Rhodopirellula baltica SH 1: one gene and its partners. The protein of the gene in region 1 interacts with the protein of each later gene in a pairwise test. Links are inferred from orthologs where the notes say so. Each region holds a gene or a part of one and is shown in the gene's direction. Other genes may lie near its edges. The genes, in order: rplL, trhO, obgE and dnaE.

Region 1 (7,398 bases):
ACTCCGCAGGAAGCCGAATCCAAACGCTTGCCTCGGTGATTGGCCGGTTGAAAGCCAACCAGTTTGCAGTTCGCAATCGTCAATATCACTCTTCCGATGGTCGCGTTTTCGTAAGGGATCGCCCTCCCCTCGCTTCGCTCGACCCTCCCAGGGGGAGGGTGATGGAAAACGCTGGTCGGTACAGCACTTAAGGTTGTGTAGTCTCGAAAGTGCGCGGGATTTTTGGGCCCAGTGACGCTCGTGCGGAGTAGGCATGCTCCCGCCGTGCGGTTCGTGGCTCAGCTGGCAGCTCGTTTGCCTTTTTCACCGCAAGGAGAATTGACGTGATCGTTCTCGCCGTTTCGTTTGCGAAAGCGCCCTTCGCGGCAGGCTGAATCGATCGCGTCGTCCAAGACTTGGTTGTAGTAGTTCAGCCGAGTTTCGGCGTGATCCAGAGATCCGCCAAACGATCGTTCGAGGTCCAGGTAGATCAGTGGCACTGGCAATTCAGTGACGTGAAGTCCCGCCGCCGCAGCTTCCACCCACAATTGGAGCGGCATCGCATAGCCGTCGTCAGTGATCTTCAGCTCACGCAGTGCTTCGGTCCGGTAGGCTTTGAAGCCACAAAACGCATCCGTCAGCGAAAAACCGAGTCGGCGGTTGATGTCCGACGTGATCCGGCGATTGATAAACATTCTTTCCTGCGGCGGAGCGTCGTCGCCTTCGAATTCCTTCAGGTAACGGCTTCCGGAAACAATGTCCGCGTGTCGGCCGGCTGCAATGAACTCTGGAATTCCGCAGGGTTGATGTTGTCCGTCGCAGTCCAGTGTCACGACGCCTTCGAAGTTATTTTCGATCGCGTAGGAGAATACGGTTTGCAATGCGGCGCCGTAGCCCCGGTTTTCAGGGTGATGCACGACTGAAACGGAGTCTGGCAAGCGGCTGGCCCAAGCGTCCAAGCGTTCTTGGGTTCCGTCTGTGCTGCCGTCATCAACGACCAACACTTGATCGGTGAACTTCAGCACGTTCTCAAGGACTTCGTCGACGTATTGAGCTTCGTTGTAGACAGGGAGTGCGGTCAGCCAAGGTTTCATGGTTCGTTTCTCTTTCGATTCTCACACGTGCCCAGCGAGTTGCTGGCACGGCGTATTTTTGTTCGCGTTTAGGTCGCTTGCGGAGTTGGTTTGAAAAGCACCTGGCTGGCAGATCGCCAAGGCCAATCGACCGAAGCCTTCCACTTCAAAATGTTGCGGGACTGTCGTGTTCCGCCATGGCAGGATTCTCTCTTGGAAAGCCGATGCATGATCGGCCGCATGTCGATCGGCGGCTCTCGGAGTGCAGGTTGACAGGTGACTTTGCCCCGCCGTCTTTGCGACTCATTTCGATTTGCCGGCGATTGTGACAGTTTTTCCTGCACAATCCCACGATTGCAACCGATGTGCCCCGGTGAAGGCCTCACTTCAAAAAACCAAGAAAAAAATCCGAATCGCTTGGGCTAGTTGAGGTTGACGCTGCTGCTGGCCTTCGCCAAACTCCCCCGCTTCGATTGCGTCCCAGTCTTTTTCTGGGTTCGGTCGTTTAACAAGTGGGAGATTCTGCCGCCGGGCGTTCTTTCAGCCGATTGTATCAGTTGGCTGGTAACAAAGAGTTCGGGCCAGCGTGGAATCGCCATACCACCCGACACAAATGAGTCGTGACTAAATGGGAAAGAAATCCAAGCGGTATCGTGCCGCCCTCGAAAAACAGCCCAAGGAAATGCTTCCATTGGGCAAGGCCGTCGAGGTATTGAAAACATACGACGCCACGAAGTTCGACCAAACGGTCGAAGTTCACATGCGTTTGGGCGTGGATCCAAACCAGGCTGATCAAATCATCCGTGGCTCGCTCGTCCTGCCGCACGGCATTGGCAAGACACAGCGTGTGATCGTGTTCGCTAAAGGCGACGCTGCCAAAGCGGCTGAAGAAGCCGGTGCGGATGAAGTCGGCCAAGAAGACTTGGCCAAAAAGATCAAAGATGGCTGGACAGACTTCGATGTCTGTATTGCCGCCCCCGACATGATGGGATTGGTTGGACCTTTGGGCCGAGTTCTCGGTCCACGTGGTTTGATGCCAAGCCCTCGTGCTGGAACTGTGACACCTGACGTCGGTAAAGTCGTCAGCGAATACAAGGCCGGTAAGGTTGAGTTCCGAAACGACAAGGGTGGCAACGTCCACGCGATGGTCGGCAAGATGAGCTTCGAAGCTAACAAGCTCGAAGAAAACATCGCGTCGTTCGTCGATTTCATTTCGGCGATGAAGCCACAGTCCATTAAAGGCACGTACATCAAAGGCGTGGCGATCTGTGCAACGATGACCCCTAGTGTTCGCGTTGCTACCTAGCTGCACGGGTTGGCCGGATGATTTCGATCGTCAGGCCGTCCCGATCAACCAGCATCATGGCCGAAAGCGTTGGTTTTCAGATTGATGTTGGTGGATCAATGTTTTTTGGTCCAACCCCAAACGATCACATCCAACTGCGGCCAAGGTTTGGCTCTTTCGAGTGAAAAAATCCGATGAGTAAATACGTCAAAGAACTGGTGACTCGCGATCTCAAGCGTCGGCTTGAAGGCGTGGAGGATGCCGTGTTGGTTAACTGCACCGGAATGGATGCAAACACAACCAACGAGCTGCGTGGCGAACTGGGCCAAAAAGACATCCAGATGATGGTTGTCAAAAACTCACTCGCCCGACGCGCCACTGAAGGCACGTCTCTCTTCCCCGCGTTCGAAGGAACGAATGGGCAAGTCGCCGTGCTCTGGGGCTCAAGCGACTTCGTCAGTCTGGTAAAGGAAGCCGTCCGGCTGGACAAGGACAAAGAGAAGTTCGAACAGTTTGTCACCACGGGCGGCGTTCTGGACGGTGAAAAGCTCGATCCAGAAGGCGTCAAAGCGGTCAGTAAATGGCCCAGTCGTGAAGAACAGATTTCTATGTTGGTTGGTCAAATCCTCGGCCCAGGTGCAACACTCAGTGCTGCAATGCTTGGTCCTGGCAAGACACTCAACAGTCAGATCAAGTCCAAGGGCGAAGGCGACGAATAATCGTCTCCGCTCAACCTGCCGGAGCCTTTGTCCTTGCCCCGGCATTTTCCCTGAACCATTTCCGAATCACCTTTTTCGTTTTTGAGGTAGTTTGACTATGTCCGATGAAGCAACCGCTGTCGCAGAATACAGCGCCGAAGCAAAAGAACTGGGCGACAAGATCGCCAACATGACCCTGAAGCAAGCCAAAGAATTGAGCGACTACCTCAAGGATGAGCATGGCATCGAGCCAGCCGCCGGCGGTGGTGCTGTGATGATGGCTGGTCCTGCCGGTGACGGTGGTGGCGCTGCTGAGGTCGAGCAAACCGAATTCGACGTCGTCTTGACCGGTTTCGGCGAAAAGAAGCTGAACGTCGTCAAGGTCGTCAAGAACATCACTGGCGCATCGTTGATGGACGCCAAGAAGATGGTCGAAGGTTGCCCAGCAACCCTGAAAGAAGCCGTCTCGAAAGAAGACGCAGAAAAGGTCAAAGCCGAAATCGAAGAAGCTGGCGGCTCGGTCGAACTCAAGTAGTTCGAAGCCGGATTGGTTCGTTCGGAAATCGGTCAAATCAGTCAATGATCGCGAATTCAAATCTTTGAGTTCGCGGTCATTTTGCTGCGCGGACAGCTGTTGTTCCGCGTCTGATTCGATTCCACATCGGTCAGTGCTTCGTTAGCCCATTCGGCCGTCTTCGTTGGCCGCATTGTGCGATTGAAATCAATTGATTTGCAGCACGGTCCATCTCGCTTCAGCTAGACTGGAGGTCCGGTCTGCCTTTCGATGCTGCGCCACTGTTCCGGTGGTTGTCGTCGCTCGGCGTGACCGCCATTGATTCACCCCATCATGATTTTCACGCCCCACCTCTGAACCGTCAGGAACAGCCCACCATGTTGCCACGTCGTCATTTTTTGCAGTCGCTTGCCGCCACCACAGCCGTTGCCGGAATCGCTGGTTCACGCATGCTGGCTCATGCCCACGAAGGGCATGACCACGATCACGCTCCTTTCAAAATCTCGTTGGCGGAATGGTCGCTGCACCGAACCCTGCGTGATGACTCCGTTGGCATTACCAACTTGGACTTCCCAAAGGTTGCGAAGGAACAGTTTGGGATCGACGCGATTGAGTACGTCAATCAATTCTTCAAGGACAAAGCTCGCGACGAGAAGTATTTGACGGATTTGAAGGGGCGTTGCAGCGACAACGGCGTGAAGAGCTTGCTCATCATGGTTGACGGCGAAGGCCGTTTGGGTGATCCAAACAAAGAGGCTCGCGCGAAGGCGGTCGAAAACCATCACCAGTGGGTCGACGCCGCAAAGTTCCTTGGTTGTCACTCGATCCGTGTCAACGCGGCCAGTGGTGGATCGTATCTCGAGCAAATCGAGTACGCCGCGGACGGGCTCAGCCAACTCAGCGAGTATGCCGCCAAGCAAGACATCAATGTCATCGTCGAAAACCACGGTGGACTGAGCAGCAACGGTGCTTGGTTGGCTGTTGTGATGGAGCGTGTTGGGATGGATAACTGTGGCACGTTGCCTGACTTTGGCAACTTCTTCATCTCACGTGGGAAGAATGCGGACGAGTTTGATCGTTACCACGGCGTGCAAGCGTTGATGCCTTATGCGAAAGCCGTCAGTGCAAAGACGCATGACTTTGACGAGGATGGCAACGAGAAGAACACCGACTACTTCAAGATGATGAAGATTGTCACCGACTTTGGTTACAACGGCTATGTCGGGATCGAATACGAGGGTGGCGGTCTCAGCGAAGCCGAAGGCATCAAAGCCAGCAAGAAATTGCTCGAACGCGTTCGCGAAGAATTGGCCAAGGCCTGATTTCATTCCCAACAATTTGAATGGAAAAACCCGGCGCACCGCGTCGGGTTTTTTTCGTGGTTGGGGGAAGTAGGAAAGGGCCACAGGCGTAGGCCAGGTTCCACCTGGCGATGGTTGCGTGCCGGTGAATGCTGTGCTTGCGATGGCATACGAATCACGCCTCGCTTTGTTCCAAAGCATCGGCTTGGTTGCCATGTGCAACATGGCCTACGAGGGAGAAATGCAAATTGCAAACTGGGCATTGCAAACTGGCAATTGCTGGTCGGTGAGGTCGCGACAGTTTCTGAAGCGAAAGCAATTTGCAATTTGCATTTGTTAATTTGCACTTTGCAATTCGGATCTCGCAAAAAACTCGCGTGACTCGGTGGGGGCCATCGAGCTACAGGTTTCATGATCCACCTGGCGATTGTTCTCCGCCGAGCAAATTTGTTCTCGCGACGGCATGTCGTTTGGACGCCTCGCTTTGTTGGGACGTTCGATTTACAACTTGCGTATTCAACTACTGTGGGTTGAACGTGTAGTTGTAGTCGGGGAGATCTTTGTCGTATTCCACGTTCGGTGGTTTCGGCACTCTTTTCCCGCTCTTGCGAACAGGCTGGAATTCGGGGAGTTCTGCTGTGGTGACGTTCAACCCGGTCTGGGTGGATGTTGATTCAGCAGCCTCTGCTACGTCCGAGGCTGTTGAAAAAATTCGGCCTGAAAACGCTCGTTCGACGTGGCTAAACTCTCGCCGTTCAATCGGATTGTATTTCGAGCAATGAACCGGATAGTGGGCCACCTGAATCGGCAACCCGAGTTCATTGGACAGTTCCTGAAGATGGTGCTTGAGCGTGTTTGAACGGTAGCTGTTGCTGCCACCACAATCACACAAGAGGAGAATTCGCTTGGCCGAGGCGTGCTGGACCGAACCAACTTCTTCCCAGTACCTTTGAAACGATGCCACCGCGAATTCACCGGTGTCGCTACCTGTGGTCACTGTCACGTGCCCCGTGTTTTCTTGCACGTCGTAGATCCCATGCGGTGTGACTTCGCCATCACTGTAAGCTGGTAGATCATGGTCGAGAACTTCCGCTGCCTGATTGGCAATCACGTCGCCGCTACGGTGGACTTCACCCAGCGATTCCTTTCGTTTGCTATCAATACTAAACACAGGATCTCCCGTGTTTTTGTAGTCCTCGATGGACTTCTCGATCTTTTCAAACTGCTCGTCACGGTCGCGACTTGGCGCCTTGGTTTTTGATTTCACCTGCTGGCGAGTCTTGAACCCCATCTCGCCGAGCAAACGAGAAACCACTTCGTTTGCAACCTTGATTCCTCGCTGGAACAATTCTCTGACAATCTCAGCGACCGACAGATGCGTCCACTTCAAGCCAGGCACGGTGGGACTACCGGCAGTATTGTCTTGGATCACTGCCCGCAACTCATTCATGAGTGACGGACAGCTCAGTTCTTTTTTGGGCGGCCACCTCCTTCGACTCGCTGGCGTCCTTCCAGGGGATCACCATCAGCAAGGCTCTCCAGCTCTTTGATGCCACTTGCGATCGTGTTCTCACAGCAGCCAAGTACTTTGGCGATGTAGCGGATGCCTCCGAAAGGAAGCTTCCTGGCTTCGATCGCTGCGTAGCGTCGACGATCCTTCTCGCCGAGAGTCCGAAAAAAGTTTCGCATCTGGGATTCGACCGTTTGGTCGAAGTGGTGTTCCATTGCAAGTGTCATGACACACTCCTTCAAAGTCAAAGATCCTTTCAGTCCATTCGATAACCCCATTGTAACGAGCAGGCGATTTCAGCCGAATGCAATGCTAGCAAAGCGGTTCCGCAAGTTGTAAATCGAACGTCCCTCCAAAGCATCGGCTTGGTTGCCATGTGCAACATGGCCTACGGGGCGATGAGTTGTTGGCCGGCGGTCAGTCGGTGGCCGCGTTTGAAATCGAGCCCGGACATCTCTTTCTTGCCAGCGGGTTGCAGTCGTTCGATGACGACTTGTCCGTCACCACATCCGATGGCCAACCCCTCGTGCTCCATCACTCGGCCGATGTTGCTCGCGTCGGCGGCGTAGGTTTCCGTGCGGACACCGCGTATCGCGACACGGAGCGGCGGTTTGTTTTCGTTCACAACTGTGTGTGTGAACGCGACTGGCCATGGCTGCATGCCTCGGACTAGGCAATCGATTTCGCGGCCCGTTGCTGACCAGTCAATCTGAGCCTCAGCTTTTGATAGTCGCGGAGCCTTGGAAACCTTGGCAGGATCTTGCGGTTCGCCCAGAGGGCCATGCGAGTCGAGTGACTCGATGGTTCGCAGCAATCCGATGGCTTCCCGCGTGGCATCGACTCCGATCTCTGACAAGCGAACTTCCAATTCTCCGGAGGTTTCGTCGTCGCGAATCGGTGTGGTGCGCGAGGCCACGATTGGACCGCCGTCGAGCCGCGGGGTCATGTGGATGACGGACACACCCGTCTCGCGATCACCAGACAGGAGCGCGCGTTGGACAGGTGCGGCACCGCGGTAGGCGGGAAGCAGAGAGCCAT
Region 2 (7,239 bases), 2.5 Mb from region 1 along the record:
GGCGTAGGGGCATGTCGATGTCTTGGCCATCGCGGTGAACTGATCGGCGATCTGTGACACTTGGTCGCCGTGGCTCATCCAGACCTGTTCCGATTCTTGCATGCCGCGGAAGATCGAATCGCGATCGGTGAACTCACACATCGCCCGGCCATATTCACGGCTGGGTGTGTTGTCGACTTTACCACCGAGCGCTTGGCAGGCGAGCTGCATCCCGTAGCAAATCCCGAGGACGGGGATCCCCAGATCGAACAATCCTTCGTCGCACTTCGGGGCACCTTCTTCGTAAACGCTGTTTGGGCCGCCCGAAAGGATGATGCCTTTTGGGGCCAGTTCCGCAATGCGTTCGGCCGAGATGTCGTGGCGAACAATTTGGCAATAAACGTTTTGTTCGCGAACGCGGCGGGCGATCAGTTGCGCGTATTGCGATCCAAAATCGAGCACCAGGATGCGTTGGTCGGTCAGCCAAGTGGTTTCAGCGATGGCGGGCGAGGTGGTGTTCGCAGAAGAGGTCATCGTGTTCTTGCCGGATATTGCGGGAAAGGCCAATGCGGCAGTGTAAAAGAGCAGGGGGGAAACGGGGAAGGGCCAAGGGAGTCGGGAGCGATGATCGAGTACGAAGATTGCGGCGGAGCAGGGCAGGGGAGGCCCGGATGGCGAGGGCAGGGTGATGCCGGTTGCAGGCATTCAACGTGGCGATGACCGCGCAACGAGTGAGTCTTTTTCGGGAAGAACTGCGTTTGTGGTCTATGATGGAGTGATTGGCAGATACTCGAACAAAGATGTTGGTGACGATGATTCAGGTCGTTTCAAAGGGGATTTCGATCGTTTCAAAACGGAACGTTCGCCGCCCGGCCCGTCGCATTTTCGCGGCGGCGATGTTGCTTGCTGGGACGGCACCGGTGACCTTTCCCGGTGGAATCGCTCCGGCCGCTGGACAAGAAACCGCTCCGCGATCGGTCGCCAAACCGCTGGATGCGAGATCGCGAACGATTGTTCAGTCGGTCGATATGCAGGTGAAGCGAGCCGGTGCCGCGTATGCCGGTGGCGACTACGAGACGTCCGGTGATGCTCTTCGCAAAGCGATCAAGCAGATCGAAGTGGCCGGCAACGCCGAGTCGTCTGACCTGCACGATGCATTGCTGCCGATGATGCGCCGAATCGTCAACGCTCGAGCGATGCTGGAGCTGGAAGGCGTCACGCTGCCACCATTCCGAATTCCGGAACGGCCCAAGGCAACGGCAGAGCCAATGGCCGAGGCATCGGGCTCGGATCCTTCAAGCCGGTCCGCCACTGATGGGGTCAGTTTCGTCTCGGAGGTTGCACCGATCTTGGTCGACAAGTGCGGCGGTTGTCACATTCGCGGCAGCAAAGGTGGGTTCGCGATGCCAACGTTTGCCAAGTTGATGGAAGGGCCCCCCGAGGGAGTCGTGATTTTTCCTGGTGACGTGATCGCCAGTCGATTGATCGAAACGATCGAAACCGGCGACATGCCTCGCGGAGGAGGAAAAGTCAGTAAGGAGCAATTGGACAAATTGAAGCAATGGGTGACAGAAGGAGCCAAGTTTGACGGCCCCGATCCCACCGCGATGCTGACCAGCCTGAAGAGCGGCGGGGAGCCTCCCGTCACGCCCGCAACGCCAGAGCCCGCTCAGCCCGCAATGGTCGGGAAGCCAACCGGCAATGAAACCGTATCGTTCTCGAAGGACGTCGCACCGCTGTTGGTTAAAAACTGCACCGGTTGCCACTTGGACGCGATGCAGACCCGTGGCGGTTTGCGGATGGACACCCTTGCTCAAATGCTTCGCGGCGGTGACAGCGGATCGGTGATGAAGCCCGGTGACGGAGAAGCAAGCTTGCTAGTTCAGAAACTTCGCGGGAGTGCTGGCGATCGAATGCCTGCCGGTGGGCGTCCTCCTCTTTCTGACAGTGATATTCAGTTGATTTCAACGTGGATCAGCGAAGGTGCCAAAGTGGACGAAGCTCTTGTGCAAACTCCAATGAAGGTCGTCACTGCTCAGGCTTGGTTGTCCGCGGCGGCTTCCTCCGAGGTCAGTCAGCGGCGTGCGGAAATTGCCGAAGATGAATTCCGGTTGGCGGGTGCCGATGTCAATCGCATGCAAAATCACCAGAGCGATCACTTCGCGGTTTGGGGGGAAGTTTCGCCGGCAACGCTCGAAACGGTTGCAGAGTCCGCGGAAGCCGCACTGCAGCAGGCTCGTAAGTTCCTGCCCCAGGCGGATGGCTCGCCGGAGGATTTCTTCCATGGCAAAGCTTCGATCTATGTTTTGCCGAAGCGGTATGACTACAGCGAGTTTGCGAAAATGGTCGAAGGTAGGAACGTTCCTGCCGAATGGCAGTCTCACTGGAAGTACGACGGTATCCGCGCGTATGTCGCGGTCGTCGCATCGGAACGAGCGAGCGAAGAGGAAATCGCCGAGCGGGTCGTGGCTCCGGTTGCCAGTCTGGCTGTGGTCAGCCGCGGCGAAGGCGTGCCCCGATGGTTTGCTCAAGGACTTGGGACCGCAATATCGGGTGGCGAATCCAAACGCGATCGAAATGAGAATATGCGACGGCAGGCCGAGTTGGTCACCGCGGTGGGGAGCTTGAAGTCGGGCAAGGATTTCCTCAACGGAAAGCTGCCGCCGGAGCGAGCCGACCGGATGGCCGTCGCGATCGCGGAGTCCTTGTTGTCCAGACAGAATCGCCGGGGCTTCGACGCCGTGTTGCGAAACCTGCAATCGGGGCAGCCGTTTCCGCAGGCATTTCAGGCGGGGATGAACATGACACCGATTGCCTACGTGGATGCTTGGCTGCAATGGGTCAAATGAATTGGTAAGTTTTCGGTCATGACCGAATCACACGCTTCTTCCGTACCCGCCGAATTGCCCGCCGAATCGCCTGCCGAGGCTGGTGCCGCTGATTTGCCGGTGGCCGTCGCGGCACTGTATTGCTTCACTCCATTGCCACAGTTTGAATCGCTGCGAGAGCCGTTCCGCCAGCGAATGTCAGATGATGGCATTCGGGGATCGTTGTTGCTGGCCGGCGAAGGCATCAATGGAACGATCGCGGGACCTCGAGAGTTGATGGAACCGTTTATCGACTGGCTCCGGTCGATGGAGCTTGATGACCAAGCCACTCCTTTTCGCGGAATGGATGTCAAATGGTCGTACTGCGAAGAGATCCCGTTTCGCAAAACCAAAGTTCGGCTGAAGCGTGAGATCGTAACGATGGGCGTGTCGAGCATTGATCCGCTGCGATCGGTTGGCACCTACATCGAGCCCCAGGATTGGAACGCTTTGGTCGATGATCCGGATGTCACGCTGATCGATACCCGAAACGACTACGAGATCGAGATTGGCACGTTCGAGGGTGCCATCAACCCTCATACGGAATCCTTTCGAGAATTCCCCAAGTTTGTCGAAGAAAACTTGGACCCGCAGAAGCACCCCAAAGTTGCGATGTTTTGTACGGGGGGGATCCGGTGTGAAAAGTCGACCGCGTATCTGAAGGAACGCGGATTCGAAGAGGTGTACCACCTGCGCGGCGGGATTCTGAATTATTTGGAAAAGATGCCCGAAGAGGATTCTCGTTGGCAGGGCGAATGTTTTGTGTTCGACAATCGTGTCGCGGTCGATCACCAATTGCAGGCTGGGGCGTATGAGTTGTGTCACGGATGTGGATGGCCGTTGACCCCGGAAATGAAGCAGCATTCCGATTACGAACGTGGCGTGGCTTGTTCGCGTTGTGCCGCGGAAGTGACCTACGAACAGCGAAAACGTCGACGGATGCGTCAACAACAGCTCGACCAGGGCGTATAATCAGTCGGCTGATCCGGCTCCACGATCCCGCTCATCGGTTGGCAGGTGCATTGGGTTTGGTCGCCGAAGGTGAAATCCGCCGGTGAATCGGCTCTTCTCATTTCTCTTGATTCTTGTGAGTTCATTTTGTCGCGTTCACTCATTGGCTCGATTGCCGCTTTGGTTTTTGCCGTTCCCGCTTCGGCTCACCCAGGGCATGGCAGCACAGAAGGTTTGACTCACTACGCCACGGAACCCGCTCACGTTGTTCCAATGTTGGCCTCGTTTGCCGCCAGCGGATTGCTGTTGGCCGTTGGGTGGTTCGCAATGGGACGTTTAAACCAGTCGCAAACTGGCACCGCAGCACAGCCAATTCGTGTGGAAGATCAGTCGCCTCGCCGTGCCAATCGCACGCGATGAGCCAGTCCGAAGCGATAAATGATGGCGGGAAGGGTGCTATGTCTTGGGCTGCGATCGATGAGTCCGCTGCCTTGGATCGCTTTCTCGAGCTAACGCGGATTCCTGGTAAGAGTGGCGACGAAGCCGCAATTTCGGCCGCGATTGAGAAAATGCTGGTGGATGCGGGAGTGGATCCGGATTGGATTCAATCCGATGACGCTGGCACCAAGACTCGTTTGGATGGCAACGCGGGCAATTTGATTGTCACGTTGCCAGGCGACGATTCGTTGCCGCGGACGTTGCTTTCCGCTCATATGGATACGGTTCCGATCTGTGTTGGTTGCAATCCACAGCTTCGAGACGATGACCAATTGGGCCGAATTGTCGTGGCCGATGGGCCGACCGGCTTGGGTGCCGATGACCGCAGCGGTTGCGCGGTGATTCTCAGTGCGATCGTCGAGCGACTATCACGGCAGGCAAAGAACCCTGATTTGAAACTGGCTCCTGCCGCAGTCACATTCCTGATTCAGGAAGAGGTCGGGTTGGAGGGGGCTCGTCATTTGGACGTGTCCAAAGTCGGCCATGTTGATCGAGCATTCAATTTTGATGGCGGAGCACTCGATAAAATCCGTCATGGAGCGATCGGTGGCGAACGAGTGCAGGTGACCATTCACGGCCACGCTGCTCATGCCGGCGTGGCTCCCGAGAAAGGCGTCAGTGCGATTGTGATTGCATCCGAAGCGATCAGCAGTCTGCATCGCAACGGTTGGCTGGGACTGGTTGAAAAGGACGGGCGTCGCGGAACCGCGAACGTGGGGGTTTTTCAGGGTGGCGACGCGACGAACGTGATCACGCCAGAAGTACAGCTACGGGCGGAGGCTCGCAGTCACGATGCCGAGTTTCGGGCCGAAATCGTGTCTCAGATGCGAACGGCGATCGAAAATGCGGTTCAGTCGGTCAAGGACGTTCAGGGCCGAACAGGCAGCTTTGAATTCACCAGCCGAGTCGATTATGAAGCGTTTCGATTAGCGGAGGATCATCCGTCAGTTCTGGCGGCAACGGAATTGATTTCGCAATTGGGGCGCTCTCCACAGTGTGAAGTCGCCAATGGCGGTTTGGACGCGAATTGGTTGATGCTGCACGGAATCGAAGCGGTCACATTGGGGTGTGGTCAGGCGTCCATTCATACGGTCGACGAGTACCTGATGGTCGACGAGTTCTTGGACGCGTGTCGATTGGCTGCGGAGTTGATCGCCCCTGCCTGAGCGGCGTGCATCGGAACGGTCGGGAAACGAGTGTCAGCTCATTACTTGGTCGGTTTTGTGGATCCAGCGATCCGCGTGACGCCCAATCGAAGGCGAAGCTCATCAAAATCGTGGCGTCAGAGCCTTCAATACACTAGGTTCAACGCACGTGGCGACTTACAATTTGCCAAGTAGTCTGTAAGAGGCGTGTAAGTTCGTCGGTTGAATGTGTTCTCGGTCACAAGTTCTCGGTCACAAATCGTTTGTCAGGTTCATGGCGCCCCGGAGTGAAGTTCGCTGAGCAGACCCATGTCGGGATGCGACGTGCGAACAATCAAGATTCATCGGCGGTTTTAATCGCTGAGTCCGCCGAACGTCTGAACCAACGCGGCCACCTGTTCGTTGTCGCCGACGGAATGGGAGCCCACGCGGCCGGTGAGTTGGCGTCGCAGATTGCCAGTGAACGCATTTCGATGCACTACTATCAATCGCGGGAAGAGGCTCCTGAGCACGCGATTTCCGAGGCCGTGCATCTGGCCAATGCCGCGATTTACGAGCGCGGACAGAGCAATCCCGAGTTCCTGAACATGGGGACGACCGCCAGTTCGCTGGTTCTGGTCAATGGTGCCGCCTATGTGGCACACGTCGGAGATTCGCGAGTTTATCGACTTCGGCAGGGCGTGCTTGAGCAATTGACGTTTGATCACTCGCTGGTTTGGGAAATGCAAGCCAGCGGCAAAGTTCACAGCGACAGTGTCTTCAGTAAGTCAATTCCCAAAAACGTGATCACTCGGTCGCTAGGGCCTTCGCCAGAAGTGTTGGTGGATCTGGAGGGGCCGTTTGACCTTGAAGTTGGCGACCGCTTCATGGTTTGCAGTGATGGGCTGACTGGGCAAATCGAAGACGACGAGCTCGCAGTTCTGCTGGATTCGCTCGATGTCGATAAAGCGGCACGGGTGATGATCGACCTGGCCAATTTACGGGGCGGTCCGGACAATATCACGTTGATCGTGGTTGAAGTCGATGATGAGCATCTGACTCAGAATGACGGTGCGCCGCGGAAAGCCCGTTCTCTGGGAGCGGATGAGGTTTCCTCTCGGGCGCTCATTGGAACCACCGCATTTTGTTGGACGGGAGCAGTCGGTTTTGGTTTGGCGGCCGCTCTGGTCAGCCCGCGGTTTGTGGGCTCGGCAATCGTTGCGTTCATCCTGGGGTCAATTTCGGCCGCGGTTTGGGCGAGTGGAGTCTTCAAGCCGAATGAACGCAGGCGACCGCTGAAAACGCGTCGCGTGCGGGACCGGAATTCGGCAGGTGCGTCATCGAACCCCGGGATGCCCGGTCAGTCCGGGGCAGGGCAGGGTGGTTCGAGCGATCCGGCCTTGGCTGGTGATGCCTGGGATTCGGGTGAATCGCTCGATATCGGAAGCGGGGAAACCGCTTTGGGGACCGGGCCTTACCGCCGTTTTAAAGCCAATTCGCATGAAGCGTTCTTGCTTCGAATGGACGATGTGATCACTCAGCTTCGTCAGACTTCCGAAGAGCGAAATTGGATGTTGGACTGGCAAAACGTCGACCAGCTTTTGCAGCAAGCTCGCCAGGCGACGAAAGAACAGGCCTGGGGAACAGCCGTCTCATCGTATTGCGACGCTACTTTGGCGGCGATGGAGCAGTTGCGGAAGCATCAGGACGATTCGGCGAGCGATACGGTCGTCGATCTATAAAAGATTCGCGTCTGGTGCCTTCGTCGTTCCCGAATGAAATCTAGGTGTCGCTTCGCTTGCGTGATCAAGCAGCCTGGG
Region 3 (7,329 bases), 5.6 Mb from region 1 along the record:
TGGGTTCGATAAGATCAGGGTTCGGTAAGATGCCCCGAAGAGGCCGCTGGGATCTGATTTTGTGTGCCGAATCCATCGACTCTGGATTCCCGAATCAGATCTTCATCAAACCTTCAACGAAACGGCGGTTTGTGGGTGGTGCCAAACTTCACATCTTCCACGAAACTACACGCAGATCGGAAGATATGAATCTCCTCTCAAAACGCAGCATGCGGACGAATGTCAAAAACCAAAGTTCTCATCGTTGAAGATTACCGGCCGTTGGTGGAAACGCTGGAGTACCAGCTGAAACGAGCCGGCTACGAGGTCTATCGAGCTGCCGATGGACGGGAGGCTCTCAATCAGGCCAAGTTGTACTTGCCCGACGTGGTGGTGCTGGACGTCGATCTGCCAGTCTTGAGCGGTGTGGAGGTCTGCAAGCAATTGCGATCCGATGCGACGACCAAGGACACGCTGATTTTGATGCTCAGTGCGTTGGGTGAAGAGTCTGACCAGGTGGTTGGGTTCGCAGTCGGAGCGGACGATTACGTCGTCAAACCAGTGGAGAGCTACAAGGTGCTGCTCCAGCGAATCAAGGCCTTGCTGCGTCGTCGCGAACCCAGCATGGACGATGCGGACGCGATCTCGCGATGCGGCGTGACGGTCGATCGCAGGCGTTTCGTCGCGACGATCGAGGGGGAAGCGGTCAAGCTAACCAAAAGTGAATTCCGGCTGCTCGATACTCTGATCCGCCAGCCCGGACGAGCCTTCGACCGAAGCGAACTGGTCGATGCGGCCCTGGGCGAAGACACCATGGTGCTGGAGCGAACCATCGACGTCCACGTCCGAGCCCTCCGCAAAAAAATGAACGCACACGCCGATTTAGTGGAAACCGTCCGCGGGATTGGCTACCGGTTCCGGGAGGAGTAGGTGGGCTTTAAAGCAAAACGGCGTTTTGAGTGTCACGAAAAAGTAGAAAAATCCAAAAAACTTGGAGCAGTACGACACTCCCCCGACAGTTTGTGTACGCTCTTGGAGACGGTTTGGTAAACAAATGCTGACGCTTCATCGACCGGGTGGTCACGTCTCTGTGTTATTTTAGTGTGCTAGTTATGTTTCAGATTTCAAAGATCTACTTGGCTGCCCTTTGTGCTGTGGGCTTTTTTGCTGGTAGCTCTAACGCCGCTGTTACGATCGTAATTGATTTCGACGACGTTCAGGCTGACAACTCCGGTAGTTCACAGATCGAGATTGGTACCTCTTACAGCGAGAACGGTTTTAATCTGACGAACCCAGACAATCCACCAAATTTCGGTGCATTGTCCTACTATCAACCAGGGAATGGGAACTACATAACGGGGTCAGGTTTTGCCGTGTTCTCCGATAATCCCGGTTCCACCGTCACCCTGACCGAAGCCAGTGCTGCGGAGTTTAGTTTGACATCAATAGACATTGGAAAACTGACCGATGGGCAGACAAGTCCTTTCTCTTTGACGTTTGTTGGGCAGCTTGCCGCTGGAGGCACTGTTGTGGAAACAGAGACGGTGTCAGTAACTGACAACCAGTTTGGAACGATATCTTTCACAACCTTAAACGCACTGTCTTCTGTGTCATGGAGTCAGACTCCCGGGCACCAATTTGACAACATCACATTGGAGGTCGTTGCGGTGCCTGAGCCGACTTCCTTGGCGTTTCTGGGGGCTGGCTTAGGCTTCGGGGTTATTCGCCGCGTACGACGCAAGCGAATTGATGGCGTGGTTGCTTAGTAACGTTGCGTTAACGAACGCTTGACACTAGTTGCCATTGTTCGCCTCCACCAAATAGCCACCTTCGATCCGCAGTTTGTTGGCGGCACTTTCTTTTATTGTTTTGGATCCGTCGAGTGACAAGCGGTGGATGTGGTTGATTTGCCAGCCGCTGCTTTTTAAGTCTGCGATGAGTTCTCGGCGCGAATAGCGATGCAGGAACATGTCCGGGAGTCCTCGGTAGGCGTAGGTTGCGTCGCCGAATTCGTGGTCGCGGCTGATGATCGATTTCAGCAAGCTTTTGGCGAGCAGCCGTTTTCCGCCAGATTGAGCCAGCGATGCGTAGCGGTTGTGGACGTGCAGGAGGAGCTTGCCTCCTGGTCTGACAATGCGTGAAGCGTGTCGGAGAACCTTCCGGCGATTCTCTCTGCCTTGGATCATGCCCAAAGTGCTGAACAGGCACACCGCTCCCGCGGCTGAATTGTCGGCCAAGCAATCGAGCTGGACCAAGTTGGCTCGGAGTGGAACGATCGATCCTGTTTGATTGCCCTGAGATTCGGCACTGGCGGATCTCGCTCGCTCGACCACGTGGTTCAGCATGGACTGAGACAAGTCGATTGCAAGCACGACGCGGCCAAGTCGCGATAACTCAGTGGCGGCTCGGCCCGTTCCGCATCCCAAATCGAGCACCCAATTGTCTCGATCAGAAAAAACTTTTTGGTCGGCCCGACCAACCTCCCCCTCGGTAGATTCCGCTGTCTGCCGGCCGGAATCGATAGATTCAAACACCTGACGCAAGAACGTCTGGTCCAACGCACAGAGCGGCGTTTCCGCCACAAAAGCATCGTAGTGGTTGGCGATGGACCCTTGTTGGACGTATCGCCATGTTCCTGGTGCGACACCTGCTGGGCGTCGCCATTGGGATTGTTCGATTCGGGTGGATGATTCCCGTCGATCGGGATGCGAGGACTCGGCTGGTGAAGCGATTTTTTCGGGCCGAGGATCGGTCATCGTGGCTGGTTCGATGTCAGTGGAATGGTTCGGGGGCTGTTTCAAAATGGACTCGCGATCTTATAATCCGCGCCCGCAGCGGACTGGGTGACTGTTTCGCCCGCCGCTTCTCTCCATCTTTGTTCCACGAGACAGGAATACGAAATCAGTGGCTATTAAAGTAGCAATCAACGGCTTTGGCCGAATCGGACGTTTGACTTTTCGCAACCTGATGGAGCGAAGCGACGAGTTCGAAGTGGTCGCGATCAACGATTTGACCGACAACCGCACTTTGGCCATGTTGCTGAAGTATGACAGCATTCACGGACGTTTCGACGGCACTGTCGAGTACGACAACACTTCGTTGACCGTTAACGGCAAGAAGATCGTCGCCTTGGCTGAGCGTGACCCACGCAACTTGCCTTGGAAAGACCACAACGTTGACATCGCCATCGAGTCAACCGGCTTCTTCACCGCACGTTCTACCGCCGACAAACCTGGCTACGACAGCCACTTGGCCGCTGGTGCAAAGAAGGTTGTGTTGTCCGCACCAGCCAAAGACGGCGCTGACCTGACCTGCGTGTTAGGCGTCAACGACGACAAGCTTTCAGCCGATTTGAACTGCGTCAGCAACGCTTCTTGCACGACCAACTGCTTGGCTCCCGTCGCCAAGGTCCTGAACGATTCGTTCGGAATCGAATCAGGCTTGATGACCACCGTTCACGCATACACCAACGACCAAAACGTTCAGGATCAGCCTCACGCTGACTTGTACCGTGCACGTGGTGCTGCTCAGAACATCATCCCAACCAGCACCGGTGCTGCCAAAGCTGTCGGTTTGGTGATTCCTGAATTGCAAGGCAAGTTGACCGGGATCGCCATGCGAGTTCCAGTGCCAACGGGTAGCGTTGTCGACTTGACCGTCAACCTGAGCAAGGAAGTCACCAAGGAAGACATCAACTTGGCGATCCAGACCGCTGCAGAAGGTCCAATGAAGGGCATTCTGTTCTACGCTGTCGATCCAATCGTCAGCAGCGACATCGTTCACGACCCACACAGCAGCATCTTCGCAGCTGACTTCACCCAAGTCCTCGGCGACAAGGGCAAGATGGCCAAGGTCGTGTCGTGGTACGACAACGAATGGGGCTACTCGAGCCGTACCGCTGACTTGTGCAGCAAGCTCGGAAAGATGCTCTAAGAGTGTGAAAGAGCCTCAGGACCACAGCTCATCAGAGCAAAAGTTCTGAATTCCAATTCAAGCGCGGGGTGTGGTGATTCGGTCATCACACCCCGTTTGCGTTTGATCTTACTCATGGCCATACTCAACCTTTGATTCCGCTCCCCGCCTGTGGCCCTGTGCCACTGTGGTCCTTTCCACTCTGCATCCCATGTTCTTTGATCGCGTTGAAATTGAGTTCCAAGCCGGCAAGGGCGGCGATGGCTGCATGAGCTTTCGCAAGGAAAAGTACGTTCCCAAGGGCGGTCCCGATGGGGGCGATGGCGGCCGGGGTGCGAGCATCGTTTTGGAAGCTCGCCTGGGCGTGAACTCGTTGGCCCAATTCGCGACCCGAAAGTTCTTCCGAGCTGAAAAGGGTGGCTTCGGCATGGGGGCTCTTCGTCACGGCAGAAAGGGCCGCGAAATGCGTCTGTTTGTTCCTTGCGGGACGAGCATCATCGACGCGAAAGACGGCTTCGTCATCAAAGACCTGACTCAGGTCGGAGAAGAGTTTGTGATTTGCCGCGGAGGCAAAGGCGGTCACGGGAACGCTCGGTTCAAGACGCCGCAGAACCAGGCACCACGAGAACGCGAATTGGGCCAGCCCGGTGAAACGCGGCACGTGATCATGGAATTGAAATCGATCGCCGATGTGGGGCTGATCGGAAAACCAAACGCTGGCAAAAGCACTCTGCTTTCGCGGATCAGCAGTGCTCGACCCGAAATCGCCGATTATCCGTTCACGACGAAGTATCCCAACCTCGGAATTGTCGACGTCGACATCGAGCGATCGTTCATCCTGGCTGACATTCCCGGGTTGATCGAAGGGGCCAGTGAAGGCATCGGGCTGGGACACGAGTTCCTGCGTCATGTTGAACGCGCCGGATTGCTGGTTCACCTGATCGAGCCAACTCCGGTCGACGGCAGCGATCCGATCCAAAACTATGTCGCGATCCGCGAAGAGTTGCAGCATTACGACGAGTCGCTCGCTGATCGCGATGAATTGGTGGTGATGACCAAGTGTGAATTGGACCCGGATGGAGAAGTCCGTGAGCAATTGCAAGCTTATTTTGACGAGCACCCGGCCAACCACGCTCGTGATCTGCGTTCGATCAGTGCCGCAACGGATGTGGGACTGAAAGAACTGGTTGGCGAAATCATGACTCGAGTCGCCAAGCGTCGCGAGGAAATGATCGAAGCGGGCATCACTCCAACTTTGATTCGCCAAGACGACGCTCCCGTGACACCCAAAAAAGAACGTCGCCTTCCACCTCACAAGGCTGCCGCAACGGGTGGCTTGTCGGATGAGGTGCAGGCACAAGATATCCAGGGTGCCGCTACGTTGTCCGACACTGGCAAAGTCGTGCCTGGCGAACGCCGCGATCGTTCGTCTTGAAGCAGTCGGCAGGAACATGGCAGACGAGCAGTCCCCCGCGAATGAGCAACCGCTCCACGATGAATCGCCTTGCGATGTCGTGATGGTGCGAGTCGGCATCGATGTTGGCAACACCGCGATCAAGGTTGTCACTCAAGCATCGACCGCTGTCGAAGCGGCGCAGCCAGCAAGGACGCGAGGTCCACAGTTGCGATCGATTTCACTGCGTGATCCAGAGTGGATCACCAAGTGCATCGAGCACTTGCAAACGCTGGCGGAGAAGGTTGCGGCTTGTGAATCGCGAGAATGTGAATCCGTTTGCTATGACGTTCGGGTCGCGAGTGTGAATCGTGGTTCGGCGGAACCGTTGGTGTTTGCTCTCGACGAAGCATTCTTCCAGTGCATTCGCGTGCGATTCGTGACGCATGAAGACGTTTCGATGCCAATCGATGTGAACTTCCCCGAACGAGTCGGGATCGATCGATTGCTCGGAGCGGAAGCTGCATTCCGGCGTCACGCGGCACCGTTGATTGTGGTCGATGCCGGAACCACGGTGACGGTCGATTTTGTTTCCGCCGAGGGAGTGTTTCGCGGCGGAGCGATCTTGCCTGGTTTGGAAATGCAGACCGCGGCACTCGCGGCCGGGACGGATGCGTTACCCAAACTCGATTGGGCATCCCACCGGTGTCGAGAGATGCCGGAGGGACCAGGCCGAGACACGGTCGCCGCGATGCGACTGGGCGTTCTCGCGTCGGTCGCGGGGGCCGTTGAACGACTGCTTCGTATCTACGGCGGTGCGGCAACTTTGGTCGTAACCGGTGGCGATGCGGGATGTTTGGTCGATGCCTTGCCAGCGGAATGCGACGCGGTGGAAGAACCTCATTTGGTCGCGCAAGCACTGTTGGATTTGATGCTGCACGAATAAGTGACAGAGCTACTGCCGTTGAGAGCCCCCTAATGAGGGTCTTCGGGCAAGTCCCCTGCTAATCGCATTTCGGGCTCCAATCTTTGATGGACATAGCGGTTCTCGTTTCGCTAACAGGCGATTGGGTCCTTCGTTTGGGACCACGTGATCGCATTCTATGAGCCGAACCCTGGCGGCTTCCAAGCCAAAGCTTGCCGGTTATTCAGGCTTCAACGGTTGCACGATCGCCTGGTAGTTCGCGCAAACCTTTTTGAGCAGGAAAGCTTTTCCGGCATGGCCGACGAGGACGAAAGCAATCCTTGTCGACAGGCGGTCGCAACGAAGTTTTGGCAAGCTGAAATCGCAGCAACAATCGATAGCCAACACGTGCACCGCTGAAGACTGGCACCGATGGATCGCGTCTCATTGCTTTCCCCTCCCTAGCAATCGATGCGTGAACTGCGATGCGGCGGCCCTCTCGTCCAAGGATCCGGGCGAGACCCAAGGGGCCGCCGCCAGATTGATCGCAATCACGTATTGAAAGCACGTCGAACACACTGGCGAACCCAACCATGATGGATCCTTTGCAATCCCTCGAAGAATTCGCGTCGATGACGTCCGAATTCGGCGACCCCGATTTCAACCCACCACCCGCGAAACCTCGCGCTTCGTTTTTGCTGGTCGTGTCCGCTCACAGCACGTCGCTGACCGATGGTCGATGGCAATTTGTGATCGAGACATCGGATGGCAAACCCGTGATGGAAGCGGACGATCAAGAATTTGGCGACTTGAACCGTTTGTCATTGCTGGCGGCGGTACGAGGCCTCGAAGCAATCGACGGTCCCTCGGGCATCACGCTGCTGAGTCACAACCGATACCTGATTCGATCACTGACTGATTCATTGCCGAGATGGCGCCGCAGCGATTTCGTTTGGGATCACTTCGGCCGTCGTGTTGAAGTCCAGCACGCTGATCTGTGGCGACGCGTCGACCACGCTTTGGGAATCCACGAGGTTCAAGCGTGTTTGGTGACGTCGCGTCTGGTCAGTCGCAAACCCGAACACGTCACGCCCGATGGAGCGATTCCGGCGGCTGAAGTCGACGCTTCGGTTGCCCGCGG
Region 4 (8,593 bases), 5.3 Mb from region 1 along the record:
ACACTCACCAGTGTTTTCATCGCAAGTCACTGCCAACGAGCGACTTACGAAAAACAGATCCGCCGGATCGCCGCCACGCACCACTTGCAACGTTGTAAAAACGCCACACGAAGTGGAATCCTTGCAACACACAACGTGGTCGATACGAGGACGGCCCCAGAATGCGCTGACGCTATTCGGCCGTCGCGGAATGCCCCGGAGGATCGTCCGAGCCAGTCCGCACGAATGGATCGCTCCACTTTTCGTCCGTCAGAATCGTGCGATCGGTCAGCGTTTTCAGGAACGCGACCAGAGCCACCTTGGGCACTTCGGGCAACCCCATCCCATTGGCGGAAAAGTTCTTCAGTCGTCCGTCCAAGTTCGGGTGCGGCTTGATGCTCCAGTTGTAATGCTCGACGACTTGGTCCAGCGTATGGAATCGTCCGTCGTGCATGAACGGTCCGGTCAGTTCAACGTTGCGAAGCGACGGAGACTTGAAGCGCCCGCGATCCATTTCGGCACTGCTGATCGCACCCACACCCAAGTCAACCTCGTCCGTGTCCGCATCGACGCCGTTGACGGCTGGAGTCGTCATGGTGAAGAACGCTGTTTGTCGAGGCGGTCGCTTCGACGAATCGTACGGTTCGTCAGGACGATGGGGGTTGAAAGGCAACGCGTTGCTCATGTGACAAGACGCACAATTGGCTCGACGAAGGAAAACGTCCTTTCCCAAGTTCTCTTGTTCGGTGAAGTTTGGGAACGGTCTGCGATATGAACCGGATTTCGCCAAACCAATGTCATACTTCGATTGAAAGGAAACGATCGAGCGAACAAATTGTGCCAACGCTTTGGCGACTCGATCGACCGTGACATCCGACGACCCAAACGCGTTGATGAACAGAGGCGGGTAGATTGGGTCCGACGCTAACTGTGGAATCAACTTGTCCAGATCATGCCCCATCTCGATCGGGTTTTCGATCGGCATCAAGACTTGTTGTTCCAACGTGCGAGCACGCTCGTCCCAAAAGAAGCGACCTCGTTGATAGAAACGAGCGTTCACGAGACTCATCGAATTGCGAGCAACCTTCTTCCCGTCAAAGCCAACGCTCAGCGGTTCGTCATCGGTGAATGACAATTCTTGCTTGTGACAGGAGGCACACGAAACCGTTCCGTTGGCCGATAGCGATTTGTCGTAGAACAACACGCGTCCAAGCGTCGCACCATGATCGGTCAGCGGATTGTCCGGCGGAGTGTTGTCAAAGCGTTCCACTGCGGACTGAAAGTGTTCCGGCCAATCAATGTCGCTGTAGTTAAACGGCTTGTCCGGCAGATTCAGCGCACGCGTTTCTGCTGCACCGCCCTGCCCCGCCACATTCGACTTGCTCGCGAGCGGCTCCGCCGCGAGACCAACCGCGCCGCATGTGAGCAACCAACCCGACCAACAAACAGCGAGAAGCAAGCACACCGCCCTGCCCCGCTCCGTTCGCGAAACAGACCTTACGAAATGCGTGTTCGTGATGATTGGCATCGTGGCGTTTTCTATGGGAAGCAACTTTGATCCCGCGAGTTTAGCATTTCCACCAGCCTTTTTCGCGGGTCGTTGCATGTGGAATGACCACCACACCGCCCTGCCCCGCCGCGGAATGGGGTGATTGGCTGGCGGATGGCATGCGTCATCAAGTTTGCAAAATCGCGACAATCGGTGGCCAAAACGCTGGCAAACGGGGCAGAAATTTGCAATCGCCAAATGCGAGTTTCTCTCGGCTGGCTCAGCGGGTACAAACGTTGGCTGACGCGCACCCTCGAAAAGGATTTTGCTGAATGTCGGATACGATCATCGCTCCCGAAATGAACATTGAAGCGGCGACGGAAATTCCCGAAACCAAACCGTTTGTTCACCTCCACTGTCACAGCCACTACAGCCTGCTCGATGGAGCCGGTGACATTGGAAAATTGGTCAAGCGAGCCGTTGATCATGGAATGAATGCGCTGGCACTGACCGACCACGGCAACCTGCACGGCGCGCTCGAGTTCTATCGCAAGGCAAAAGACGCTGGCATCAATCCGATCATCGGATACGAAGCTTACATCGCTCCGGGAAGTCGATTCGACAAGGGCGGAGCAAGCAGCAGCAAAGCGGCGAGCTATCACCTGACACTGTTGGCTCAGAACCGAACCGGGTTCAAGAACCTGATCAAGCTGGCGTCGGCCGCGTCGCTCGAAGGTTTTTACTTCAAGCCGCGAATCGATAAAGAAATTCTTGAGAAGTACAACGAAGGCATCGTGTGCTTGTCCGGATGCGTCAGCAGCGAATTCAGCCGCGCGATTCTGAAAGGGATTCAAACCAAAGAGCACGAAGAAGAAGCCAAGAAGATTGCGGGTTGGTTCCACAAGGTCTTCGGCGATCGTTACTTCATCGAGATCATGAACAACGACGTCGACATCCAGCGAACCCAGCTCGAAGGTGCCGTCGACATCGCCAACAAGATGGGATTGCCGTTGGTTGCGACAAGCGATTGCCACTACGTCAATCAAGAGGACGCGGAAGCACAAGACATCATGTTGTGCATCAACACCGGTCGATTCCGAACCGACAACACGCGGATGAAGATGGAGAACGATCAGTTCTTTCTTCGCAGTCCGCAACAGATGTACGAGAAGTTCCCGGGATTGGAAGACGCGGTCGGTCGCAGCCAAGAGATCGCCGACACGGTCGACATTCAGCTGGAGTTCAACAAGTACTTCTTCCCGAGCTTCCCCTGCCCCGACGAGCTGACGCCGCTGGATTACCTGCGGAAGCTTTGCGAGCAGGGATTGATGGAGCGATACGAAGGCGACGACGAGCGAATCATCGATGGGAAGCTATCCGACGAAGTGATGGCTCGTCTGGACCGCGAATTGGACGTGATCGAGAAGCTCGGTTACCCAACGTACTTCCTGATCGTTTGGGATTTCGTCAACCACGCTCGTGACATCGGTATCAGCGCCACGGCTCGGGGTTCCGGGGTCGGGGCGATCGTGTGTTATGCGCTTTACATGTCGCACGTTTGTCCGCTGCGATATGACTTGCTGTTTGAACGATTCCTCGATGAATCGCGAACCGAGCCACCCGATATCGATATCGACTTCGAAAAAGAACGTCGGATCGAGGTCATCGACTATGTGAAAGAACGTTACGGCAGCGAGATGGTCTGCCAGATCGGGACGTTTGGAACGCTTGCGGCAAAGGCCGCGATCAAGGACACCGGTCGCGCACTTGGCATTCCGCTATCGCGTGTCAATCAAATCACGGAATTGGTGCCCGATGAGCTGAAGATCACCATCGCGAAGTCGCTCGAGAAGAGCGCCGACCTGAAGATGATCTACGACGGCGACCCGGAAATCCGCGAGCTGCTCGATCTGGCGATGAAGATCGAAGGCTTGGCTCGCAACGTCGGTACACACGCCGCCGCCGTTGTGATCGCCGACAAACCGTTGACCGAATACGTGCCGCTTGGCCGCGTCCCCGGAAAGCAGGATGTGATCACGCAGTGGGCGATGGTCGACGTGGAAGCGTCCGGTTTGCTGAAGATGGACTTTCTTGGTCTTCGCAACCTGACGATCCTTTCACGAACGGTGAAGTTGGTCGAGCAAACGACCGGCACCACCATCGATCCACTGAAGTTTCCGCTGGATGACAAACCTTCCTACGCCTTGCTGCAACGCGGCGAAACCAAGGGTGTCTTTCAGCTTGAGTCCGGCGGTATTCGCGATTTGCTTCAGCGGATGAAGCCCGACACGTTCAACGACATCATCGCGACGGCGGCGTTGTATCGTCCCGGTCCGCTCGAGGGCGGGATGGTCGATGACTACGTCAACATCAAGCACGGGCGGCAGCAACCGGAGTACAAGCACCCGGTCTTGAAAGAGATCTTGGAAGAGACCAACTCGATCATGGTCTACCAAGAGCAGGTGATGCGGATTCTCAACCGCCTCGGTGACGTGCCGCTGGCCAAAGCGTACACGTGTATTAAGGCAATTAGTAAAAAAAAGCAGGCACTGATCGATGCCAACCACGATGTTTTCATCGCCGGTTCGATCAAGAACGGTTTGGCGGAAAAGGACGCCGAGGATATTTGGAACCTGATCGTCAAGTTTGCCGGTTACGGTTTCAACAAATCGCACTCGACCGCGTACGCTTTGGTTGCGTACCAAACGGCGTATTTGAAAGCCCACTACCCCGTGGAGTTCATGGCAGCGTTGCTGTCCAGCGACATCTCGGGGCGGAACTTCAAACGCAAGGACGCGCTCGTCGAGCACATGGAAGATTGCGATCGGATGGACATCGAGGTTCTGCCTCCCAATGTCAATCAATCCGACGCTGACTTCGGCGTGCTGGACGGCAAGATCCCGTTTGCACTGTCGGCGATCAAAGCTTGTGGTGGATCCACGGCAATCAGTATCGAAGAGGAACGCAAGAAGAACGGTCCATTCAAAGACATCTTCGATTTCTGCGAACGAGTTGATCCGCACGACTGTAACCGCAGTTCGATCGAAACATTGATCAAGGCCGGCGCATTTGATTGCTTTGGCGCGAAACGCAGCCAATTGGCGTCCGTGCTGGAACGTGCCATGCAAGCGGGAGCCAAGGTTCAAGCTGACAAGAAGACCGGCCAAGCCAGCTTCTTCGATGCATTCGATGAAGAAGTTGACGCTGATTCCAACGGCGAGTCCAGCGCCGCGGTTCCATTGCCCGACATCGAAGAATGGCCCGATCGCGAAAAGTTGTTGGCTGAAAAGGAAGTCCTCGGGTTCTATCTGGACAGTCATCCGCTCGCCGAGTTTGAAAACAAGCTGGCGACGTTCCGCACGCACACCACCGAGTCCATGGCGGATTGCAAAGACCGCGACGAGGTCATCGTGGGTGGGATGATCAGCAGCATCAAAATCGCTCACACCAAAAACCCAAAACCGGGTGCACCCAGCAAGTACGCCAACTTTGATTTGGAAGACATGGCCGGCAGCGTCCGCTGCATTTGTTGGCCAAAGGGGTTCGCGGTTTGTGGTGAACGAATTCAACCCGATGCCGTGGTGTTGGCCAAAGCCAAGGTTGACCGTCGCGGAGGCGGCGATGAAATCAACTTGATCATCGACGAATTGACGCCGCTGGACGAACTGGATTCACGCTACACGCACGGGATCCGGATCCGTTTGGACGAAGCCGAGCACGACGAAAAGACGGTGTCCAACGTTCGCGAAATTGTTCGCGGCTACCCGGGCAACAAAGATTTGTTGTTGGCAATGCAATTGTGCGAAGGAGAGACGGTGCACTTCAAAGCCGACAAGTTCCGAGTCGACATCACGCCGCAGCTTCGCGAACGCCTGGACGATCTGCTCGGGACCGGCCACTACAAACTGCTGATGAGCAAACCGAAACGTTGACCTGCGGCCGAATGGCTCTTGCTTCACCCTCCCTCAGGGAGGGTCGGCCCGCTTCGGGCCGGGGAGGGCGAACCTAAAACCCGGTGTGTAGCCCTCCCCTCGCTTCGCTCGACCCTCCCAGGGGGAGGGCGAATCCGTAAAGTAAGTGCCATTCACTTGCGGCCCAGTGGCCTTGAGTCCCTGAGGCTCTTTCCAATTCCCAAACAAAAACCACGCGTGCCGAAAGCAGCCCGCGTGGTCAGAATTGATCGTGTGGTCAGCCTGACTCAGGCGTCTTTCTTCTTGCCTTTGCCCTTTCCTTGTTTCTTGCCTTTGCCCTCACCGCGTTCTTTAGCGGCGGACATTTGCTTGCGGGCTTGTTCTGGCAACGCTTCCATCTGTTCGGGGGTCAGCATGCCCGCCACCGAGGCGCGGAGTGAGCGAACTGCTTTTTGTTGCTTGCTGAACAAGGCCTGCTCTTCTTCACTAAAGCCTTCGTTCAGTTTCGCGGCCATTTCCTTGCCCTCCAGACCGGCTTCCCGAGCTTCTTTCTGAGCGTCGTTTCGCTTCTTCATCAGTTCGGGGGTCAGGCCTTCCTCCCGCAGATCCTTGACTTGTGAGGTGAAGCTTTTCTTGGCTTCGTTCCATTTCTCTTTCTGCTCGTCGGTCAATTCGACCTTCTCGAGCAATTTGGCAACGTTCCCGGCCATCCATGCACCGGCGTCCCGATTTCCGGCCCGCTTTTTCTTTCCTTCGGGTTTGTCGTCCGCGGACGCAGTGGTAGCCAAACAAGCAATCAAGGCCAACGCAATCAAGTGTTTCATCCAAGTATCTCCAGGAGAGGAAGGGGGCGATGGTGAAGAATGTACCGTCATCAAACCCGTGCGGGTGATTAAGTTCCGCAAAACCGTCACAACCCGACCGGAAGTTGCGATCTCGAACGCCGGAATTGGTTGCAGATTCGGCTCGGGAACTTTCTGGTCTCATTTTGCATCCAATCGCCGGTGAAAGTCATCTGAACCGGATGACCGTCATGACCGTCACGCAGCGACATAAACCCTGTCAGAACAGCGTTTTTCGTTGCTTTGCGAGGCACCCCAAGTACACTCGACCCCCGCGGCCAAGCCCCAATTGCGCAGCCGCTGCAACTTATCCCAACTGCCAAAAACGAGCTTTTTCTCTGACTTTGGCATCCATTTTCGCTACTTCCCCCGCATCCTGCTCCGCCGCTGACCAGCTCCAAATTGGTTTGCTAAGAGCGGCACGACGAGGCCAACACTGATGACGATCGGTAACCCGGGCAACTCTTCCAACATGCACAATGCCAACGAATCTGCCGCTAAGCGGCGTGATGATCGTCGCCGCCGCAGCGGATCCTCCCTGTTAGGAGGTCACTCGCGACGCGGGAAAACGCAACGAGCCAAATTGGAACGACGCCTTCAGTCGCAATCGCTCGAAGCTCGCCAATTGCTGGCTGGTCCTGAGTTGGTTGCCATCCAGCCCAACGCTTCGGAGCTGATCGATAACAGCAGCACGATTCGTCCGGTCAACGGTTTGGAACTGCTGAACGTTTCGCCCAATGAGCTGACGTTCCGCTTTGACGATGATTCGTCGATCGACCCGAGCACGCTGGGCACGGCGGAGAACCCGCTAGCGATCAGCGTGACGCGTGCCGGTGAAGACGGTGGGTTCGAAGCGGCGACGGCCGTGACGGACTTCAACACGAACGGGAATGTGTTGCTCGAGTTCCGCGCCTCCGCGGCTGGCGTCAGCGGCAATGGAACGACCGTCACCCTGACCGGTACGTCGCGTCCTCTGACGACCGCTCCTGTGATCATCACGCAGGATCCTGAGAACAAAACACTCAGTCTGAATCTGAACTCCAACCCAAGTCGTCCGGCGACGGTCCGCGATCTGACGCTGGCACTTCAGAACTACAACGCCACCCAGCGCAACCTCAACCGAGACACGGTCGCCGATGGCTTCCAAGTCAGCGGACCATCCTCAACGCCGATCGGACAATCGGTAGCCAGCAGCCCAATCTCGCTGACGTTGTCGGGTGCCAACGCGGCTCAAACGTTCACCGACTTGGGGCTTGGCAACGCGTTCAGCACCAAAATCGTCGCCAATCAATCCGGCGTCGGCGGACAAGGCATCTCGGTCATCGTTCAGTCGCGCGACTTCGGCGGCCCAACGGCACCGTTGGTTTCCGTCAGCGGCAAAACCATCACGGTTCAAGTCAATCGCAACGCGGCCAGCCCAACGACCGTGGCCGAGTTCATCAATGCGATCAACACGACCCCGACCGCAGCCGAGTTGGTCACCGCGACTCAAGAGCGCGGAAGCACCAGCCGATCGATCGGCAGCTTTGCCGGCACATTGCCACTGACCGGTGCGACGGACACTCCCGTCAACGCGGGTTACATCGGTTTGGGCAGCAACCCCAACGAAGTCGTCTTCCGTTTCGCGGAACCACTTCCCGATGACGCCTACCAAATCGAAATCTTCGGTGCTGGCGACCGCGCTCTGCGAAACCTCGCTGGCGAAGCGTTCAACGACGGTGTTGATTTCGCTGTTCCATTCATCCTGAACAAACCACCGCAAGTTCTGGCGGTGGTTCCTGAACCGATCGATGTCGACAACCAAGGCCAACGGACGCCACGGTTGAACATGATCGATGTTTATTTCACCGAAGACGTTAACGTCGCCAACTTGGCCAACCAAACCGAGTTGTTCCAACTGATCTTCACTCGGGACACGGTCACGGGTGCGGACGACGATGTCTTCACTCCAACGAACATTTCGGCGATCGCTGGCAAACCCAATGCGGTTCGCCTGACGTTTGATGACTTCCTGAATGACGGCAACAGTAACTTCAGCTTCTCGGAAGTTCCTGACCTGACTCAGCAAACCAACCCGCCGATGCCAATTGATCAGTTGCCCAAGATTCCGGGCGCGATTCGATTGAAAGTCGGCAACGACAGCGCCTTGCCCATGACTCCGGGCAACGTCTCGGTGGCGGCCGATGCTGGCGACAGCTTTGACACCGCAGCGGTCATCAACAACTTGGCCGGAATTGGCCAAGGACAAACCGCCAGCGTTCGCTTGACCGGCGGCGAGATCGACAATCCGAATCCAAACGATCCGCTCTACACACTCGATTTCCCGGGTGGCACGGATTATCAAGGGGTTCGCAACATTCGCGAAGACGACC

What was found.
Region 2: the proteins of rplL (region 1) and trhO interact in binary tests that used the Escherichia coli proteins (3 or more experiments, as listed by UniProt). The link is inferred for Rhodopirellula baltica SH 1 from one-to-one orthologs.
Region 3: the proteins of rplL (region 1) and obgE interact in binary tests that used the Escherichia coli proteins (3 or more experiments, as listed by UniProt). The link is inferred for Rhodopirellula baltica SH 1 from one-to-one orthologs.
Region 4: the proteins of rplL (region 1) and dnaE interact in binary tests that used the Escherichia coli proteins (3 or more experiments, as listed by UniProt). The link is inferred for Rhodopirellula baltica SH 1 from one-to-one orthologs.

What each region holds. Positions count from the first base shown.
Region 1 is NC_005027.1:6,920,254-6,927,651, forward strand. What follows is about bases 1,941-4,861. They hold rplL (50S ribosomal protein L7/L12), read left to right. Parts: upstream 1,941-3,153; coding sequence 3,154-3,570; downstream 3,571-4,861. Other genes in these bases: rplA (50S ribosomal protein L1), read left to right, coding at 1,941-2,358; rplJ (50S ribosomal protein L10), read left to right, coding at 2,532-3,056; RB_RS26720 (sugar phosphate isomerase/epimerase family protein), read left to right, coding at 3,927-4,861. Outside these bases: RB_RS26695 (hypothetical protein), read left to right, coding at 1-39; RB_RS26700 (glycosyltransferase family 2 protein), read right to left, coding at 279-1,073; more of rplA, read left to right, coding at 1,681-1,940; more of RB_RS26720, read left to right, coding at 4,862-4,871; RB_RS28725 (DUF1589 domain-containing protein), read right to left, coding at 4,874-5,263; RB_RS26730 (ISAzo13 family transposase), read right to left, coding at 5,371-6,300; RB_RS26735 (hypothetical protein), read right to left, coding at 6,315-6,587; fmt (methionyl-tRNA formyltransferase), read right to left, coding at 6,749-7,398. UniProt on the Escherichia coli protein: The binding site for several of the GTPase factors involved in protein synthesis (IF-2, EF-Tu, EF-G and RF3). Is thus essential for accurate translation.
Region 2 is NC_005027.1:4,460,609-4,467,847, reverse strand. Bases 2,071-4,832 are described here. They hold trhO (oxygen-dependent tRNA uridine(34) hydroxylase TrhO), read left to right. Parts: upstream 2,071-2,846; coding sequence 2,847-3,818; downstream 3,819-4,832. Other genes in these bases: RB_RS17100 (M20/M25/M40 family metallo-hydrolase), read left to right, coding at 4,256-4,832; RB_RS17105 (hypothetical protein), read left to right, coding at 3,945-4,217; RB_RS17115 (c-type cytochrome domain-containing protein), read left to right, coding at 2,071-2,828. Also shown: guaA (glutamine-hydrolyzing GMP synthase), read right to left, coding at 1-513; more of RB_RS17115, read left to right, coding at 780-2,070; more of RB_RS17100, read left to right, coding at 4,833-5,461; RB_RS17095 (PP2C family protein-serine/threonine phosphatase), read left to right, coding at 5,728-7,161. UniProt on the Escherichia coli protein: Catalyzes oxygen-dependent 5-hydroxyuridine (ho5U) modification at position 34 in tRNAs, the first step in 5-carboxymethoxyuridine (cmo5U) biosynthesis.
Region 3 is NC_005027.1:1,361,668-1,368,996, forward strand. The notes cover bases 3,363-6,214. They hold obgE (GTPase ObgE), read left to right. Parts: upstream 3,363-4,102; coding sequence 4,103-5,326; downstream 5,327-6,214. Other genes in these bases: gap (type I glyceraldehyde-3-phosphate dehydrogenase), read left to right, coding at 3,363-3,912; RB_RS05195 (type III pantothenate kinase), read left to right, coding at 5,343-6,214. Outside these bases: RB_RS05170 (response regulator transcription factor), read left to right, coding at 220-909; RB_RS05175 (PEP-CTERM sorting domain-containing protein), read left to right, coding at 1,092-1,745; RB_RS05180 (class I SAM-dependent methyltransferase), read right to left, coding at 1,773-2,735; more of gap, read left to right, coding at 2,884-3,362; more of RB_RS05195, read left to right, coding at 6,215-6,230; RB_RS05205 (ribonuclease H family protein), read left to right, coding at 6,782-7,329. UniProt on the Escherichia coli protein: An essential GTPase which binds GTP, GDP and possibly (p)ppGpp with moderate affinity, with high nucleotide exchange rates and a fairly low GTP hydrolysis rate.
Region 4 is NC_005027.1:1,604,174-1,612,766, reverse strand. The notes cover bases 1,485-5,600. They hold dnaE (DNA polymerase III subunit alpha), read left to right. Parts: upstream 1,485-1,800; coding sequence 1,801-5,400; downstream 5,401-5,600. Outside these bases: RB_RS06135 (hypothetical protein), read right to left, coding at 1-4; RB_RS06130 (cytochrome-c peroxidase), read right to left, coding at 173-1,444; RB_RS06115 (Spy/CpxP family protein refolding chaperone), read right to left, coding at 5,667-6,203; RB_RS06105 (GEVED domain-containing protein), read left to right, coding at 6,661-8,593. UniProt on the Escherichia coli protein: DNA polymerase III is a complex, multichain enzyme responsible for most of the replicative synthesis in bacteria. This DNA polymerase also exhibits 3' to 5' exonuclease activity. The alpha chain is the DNA polymerase catalytic subunit.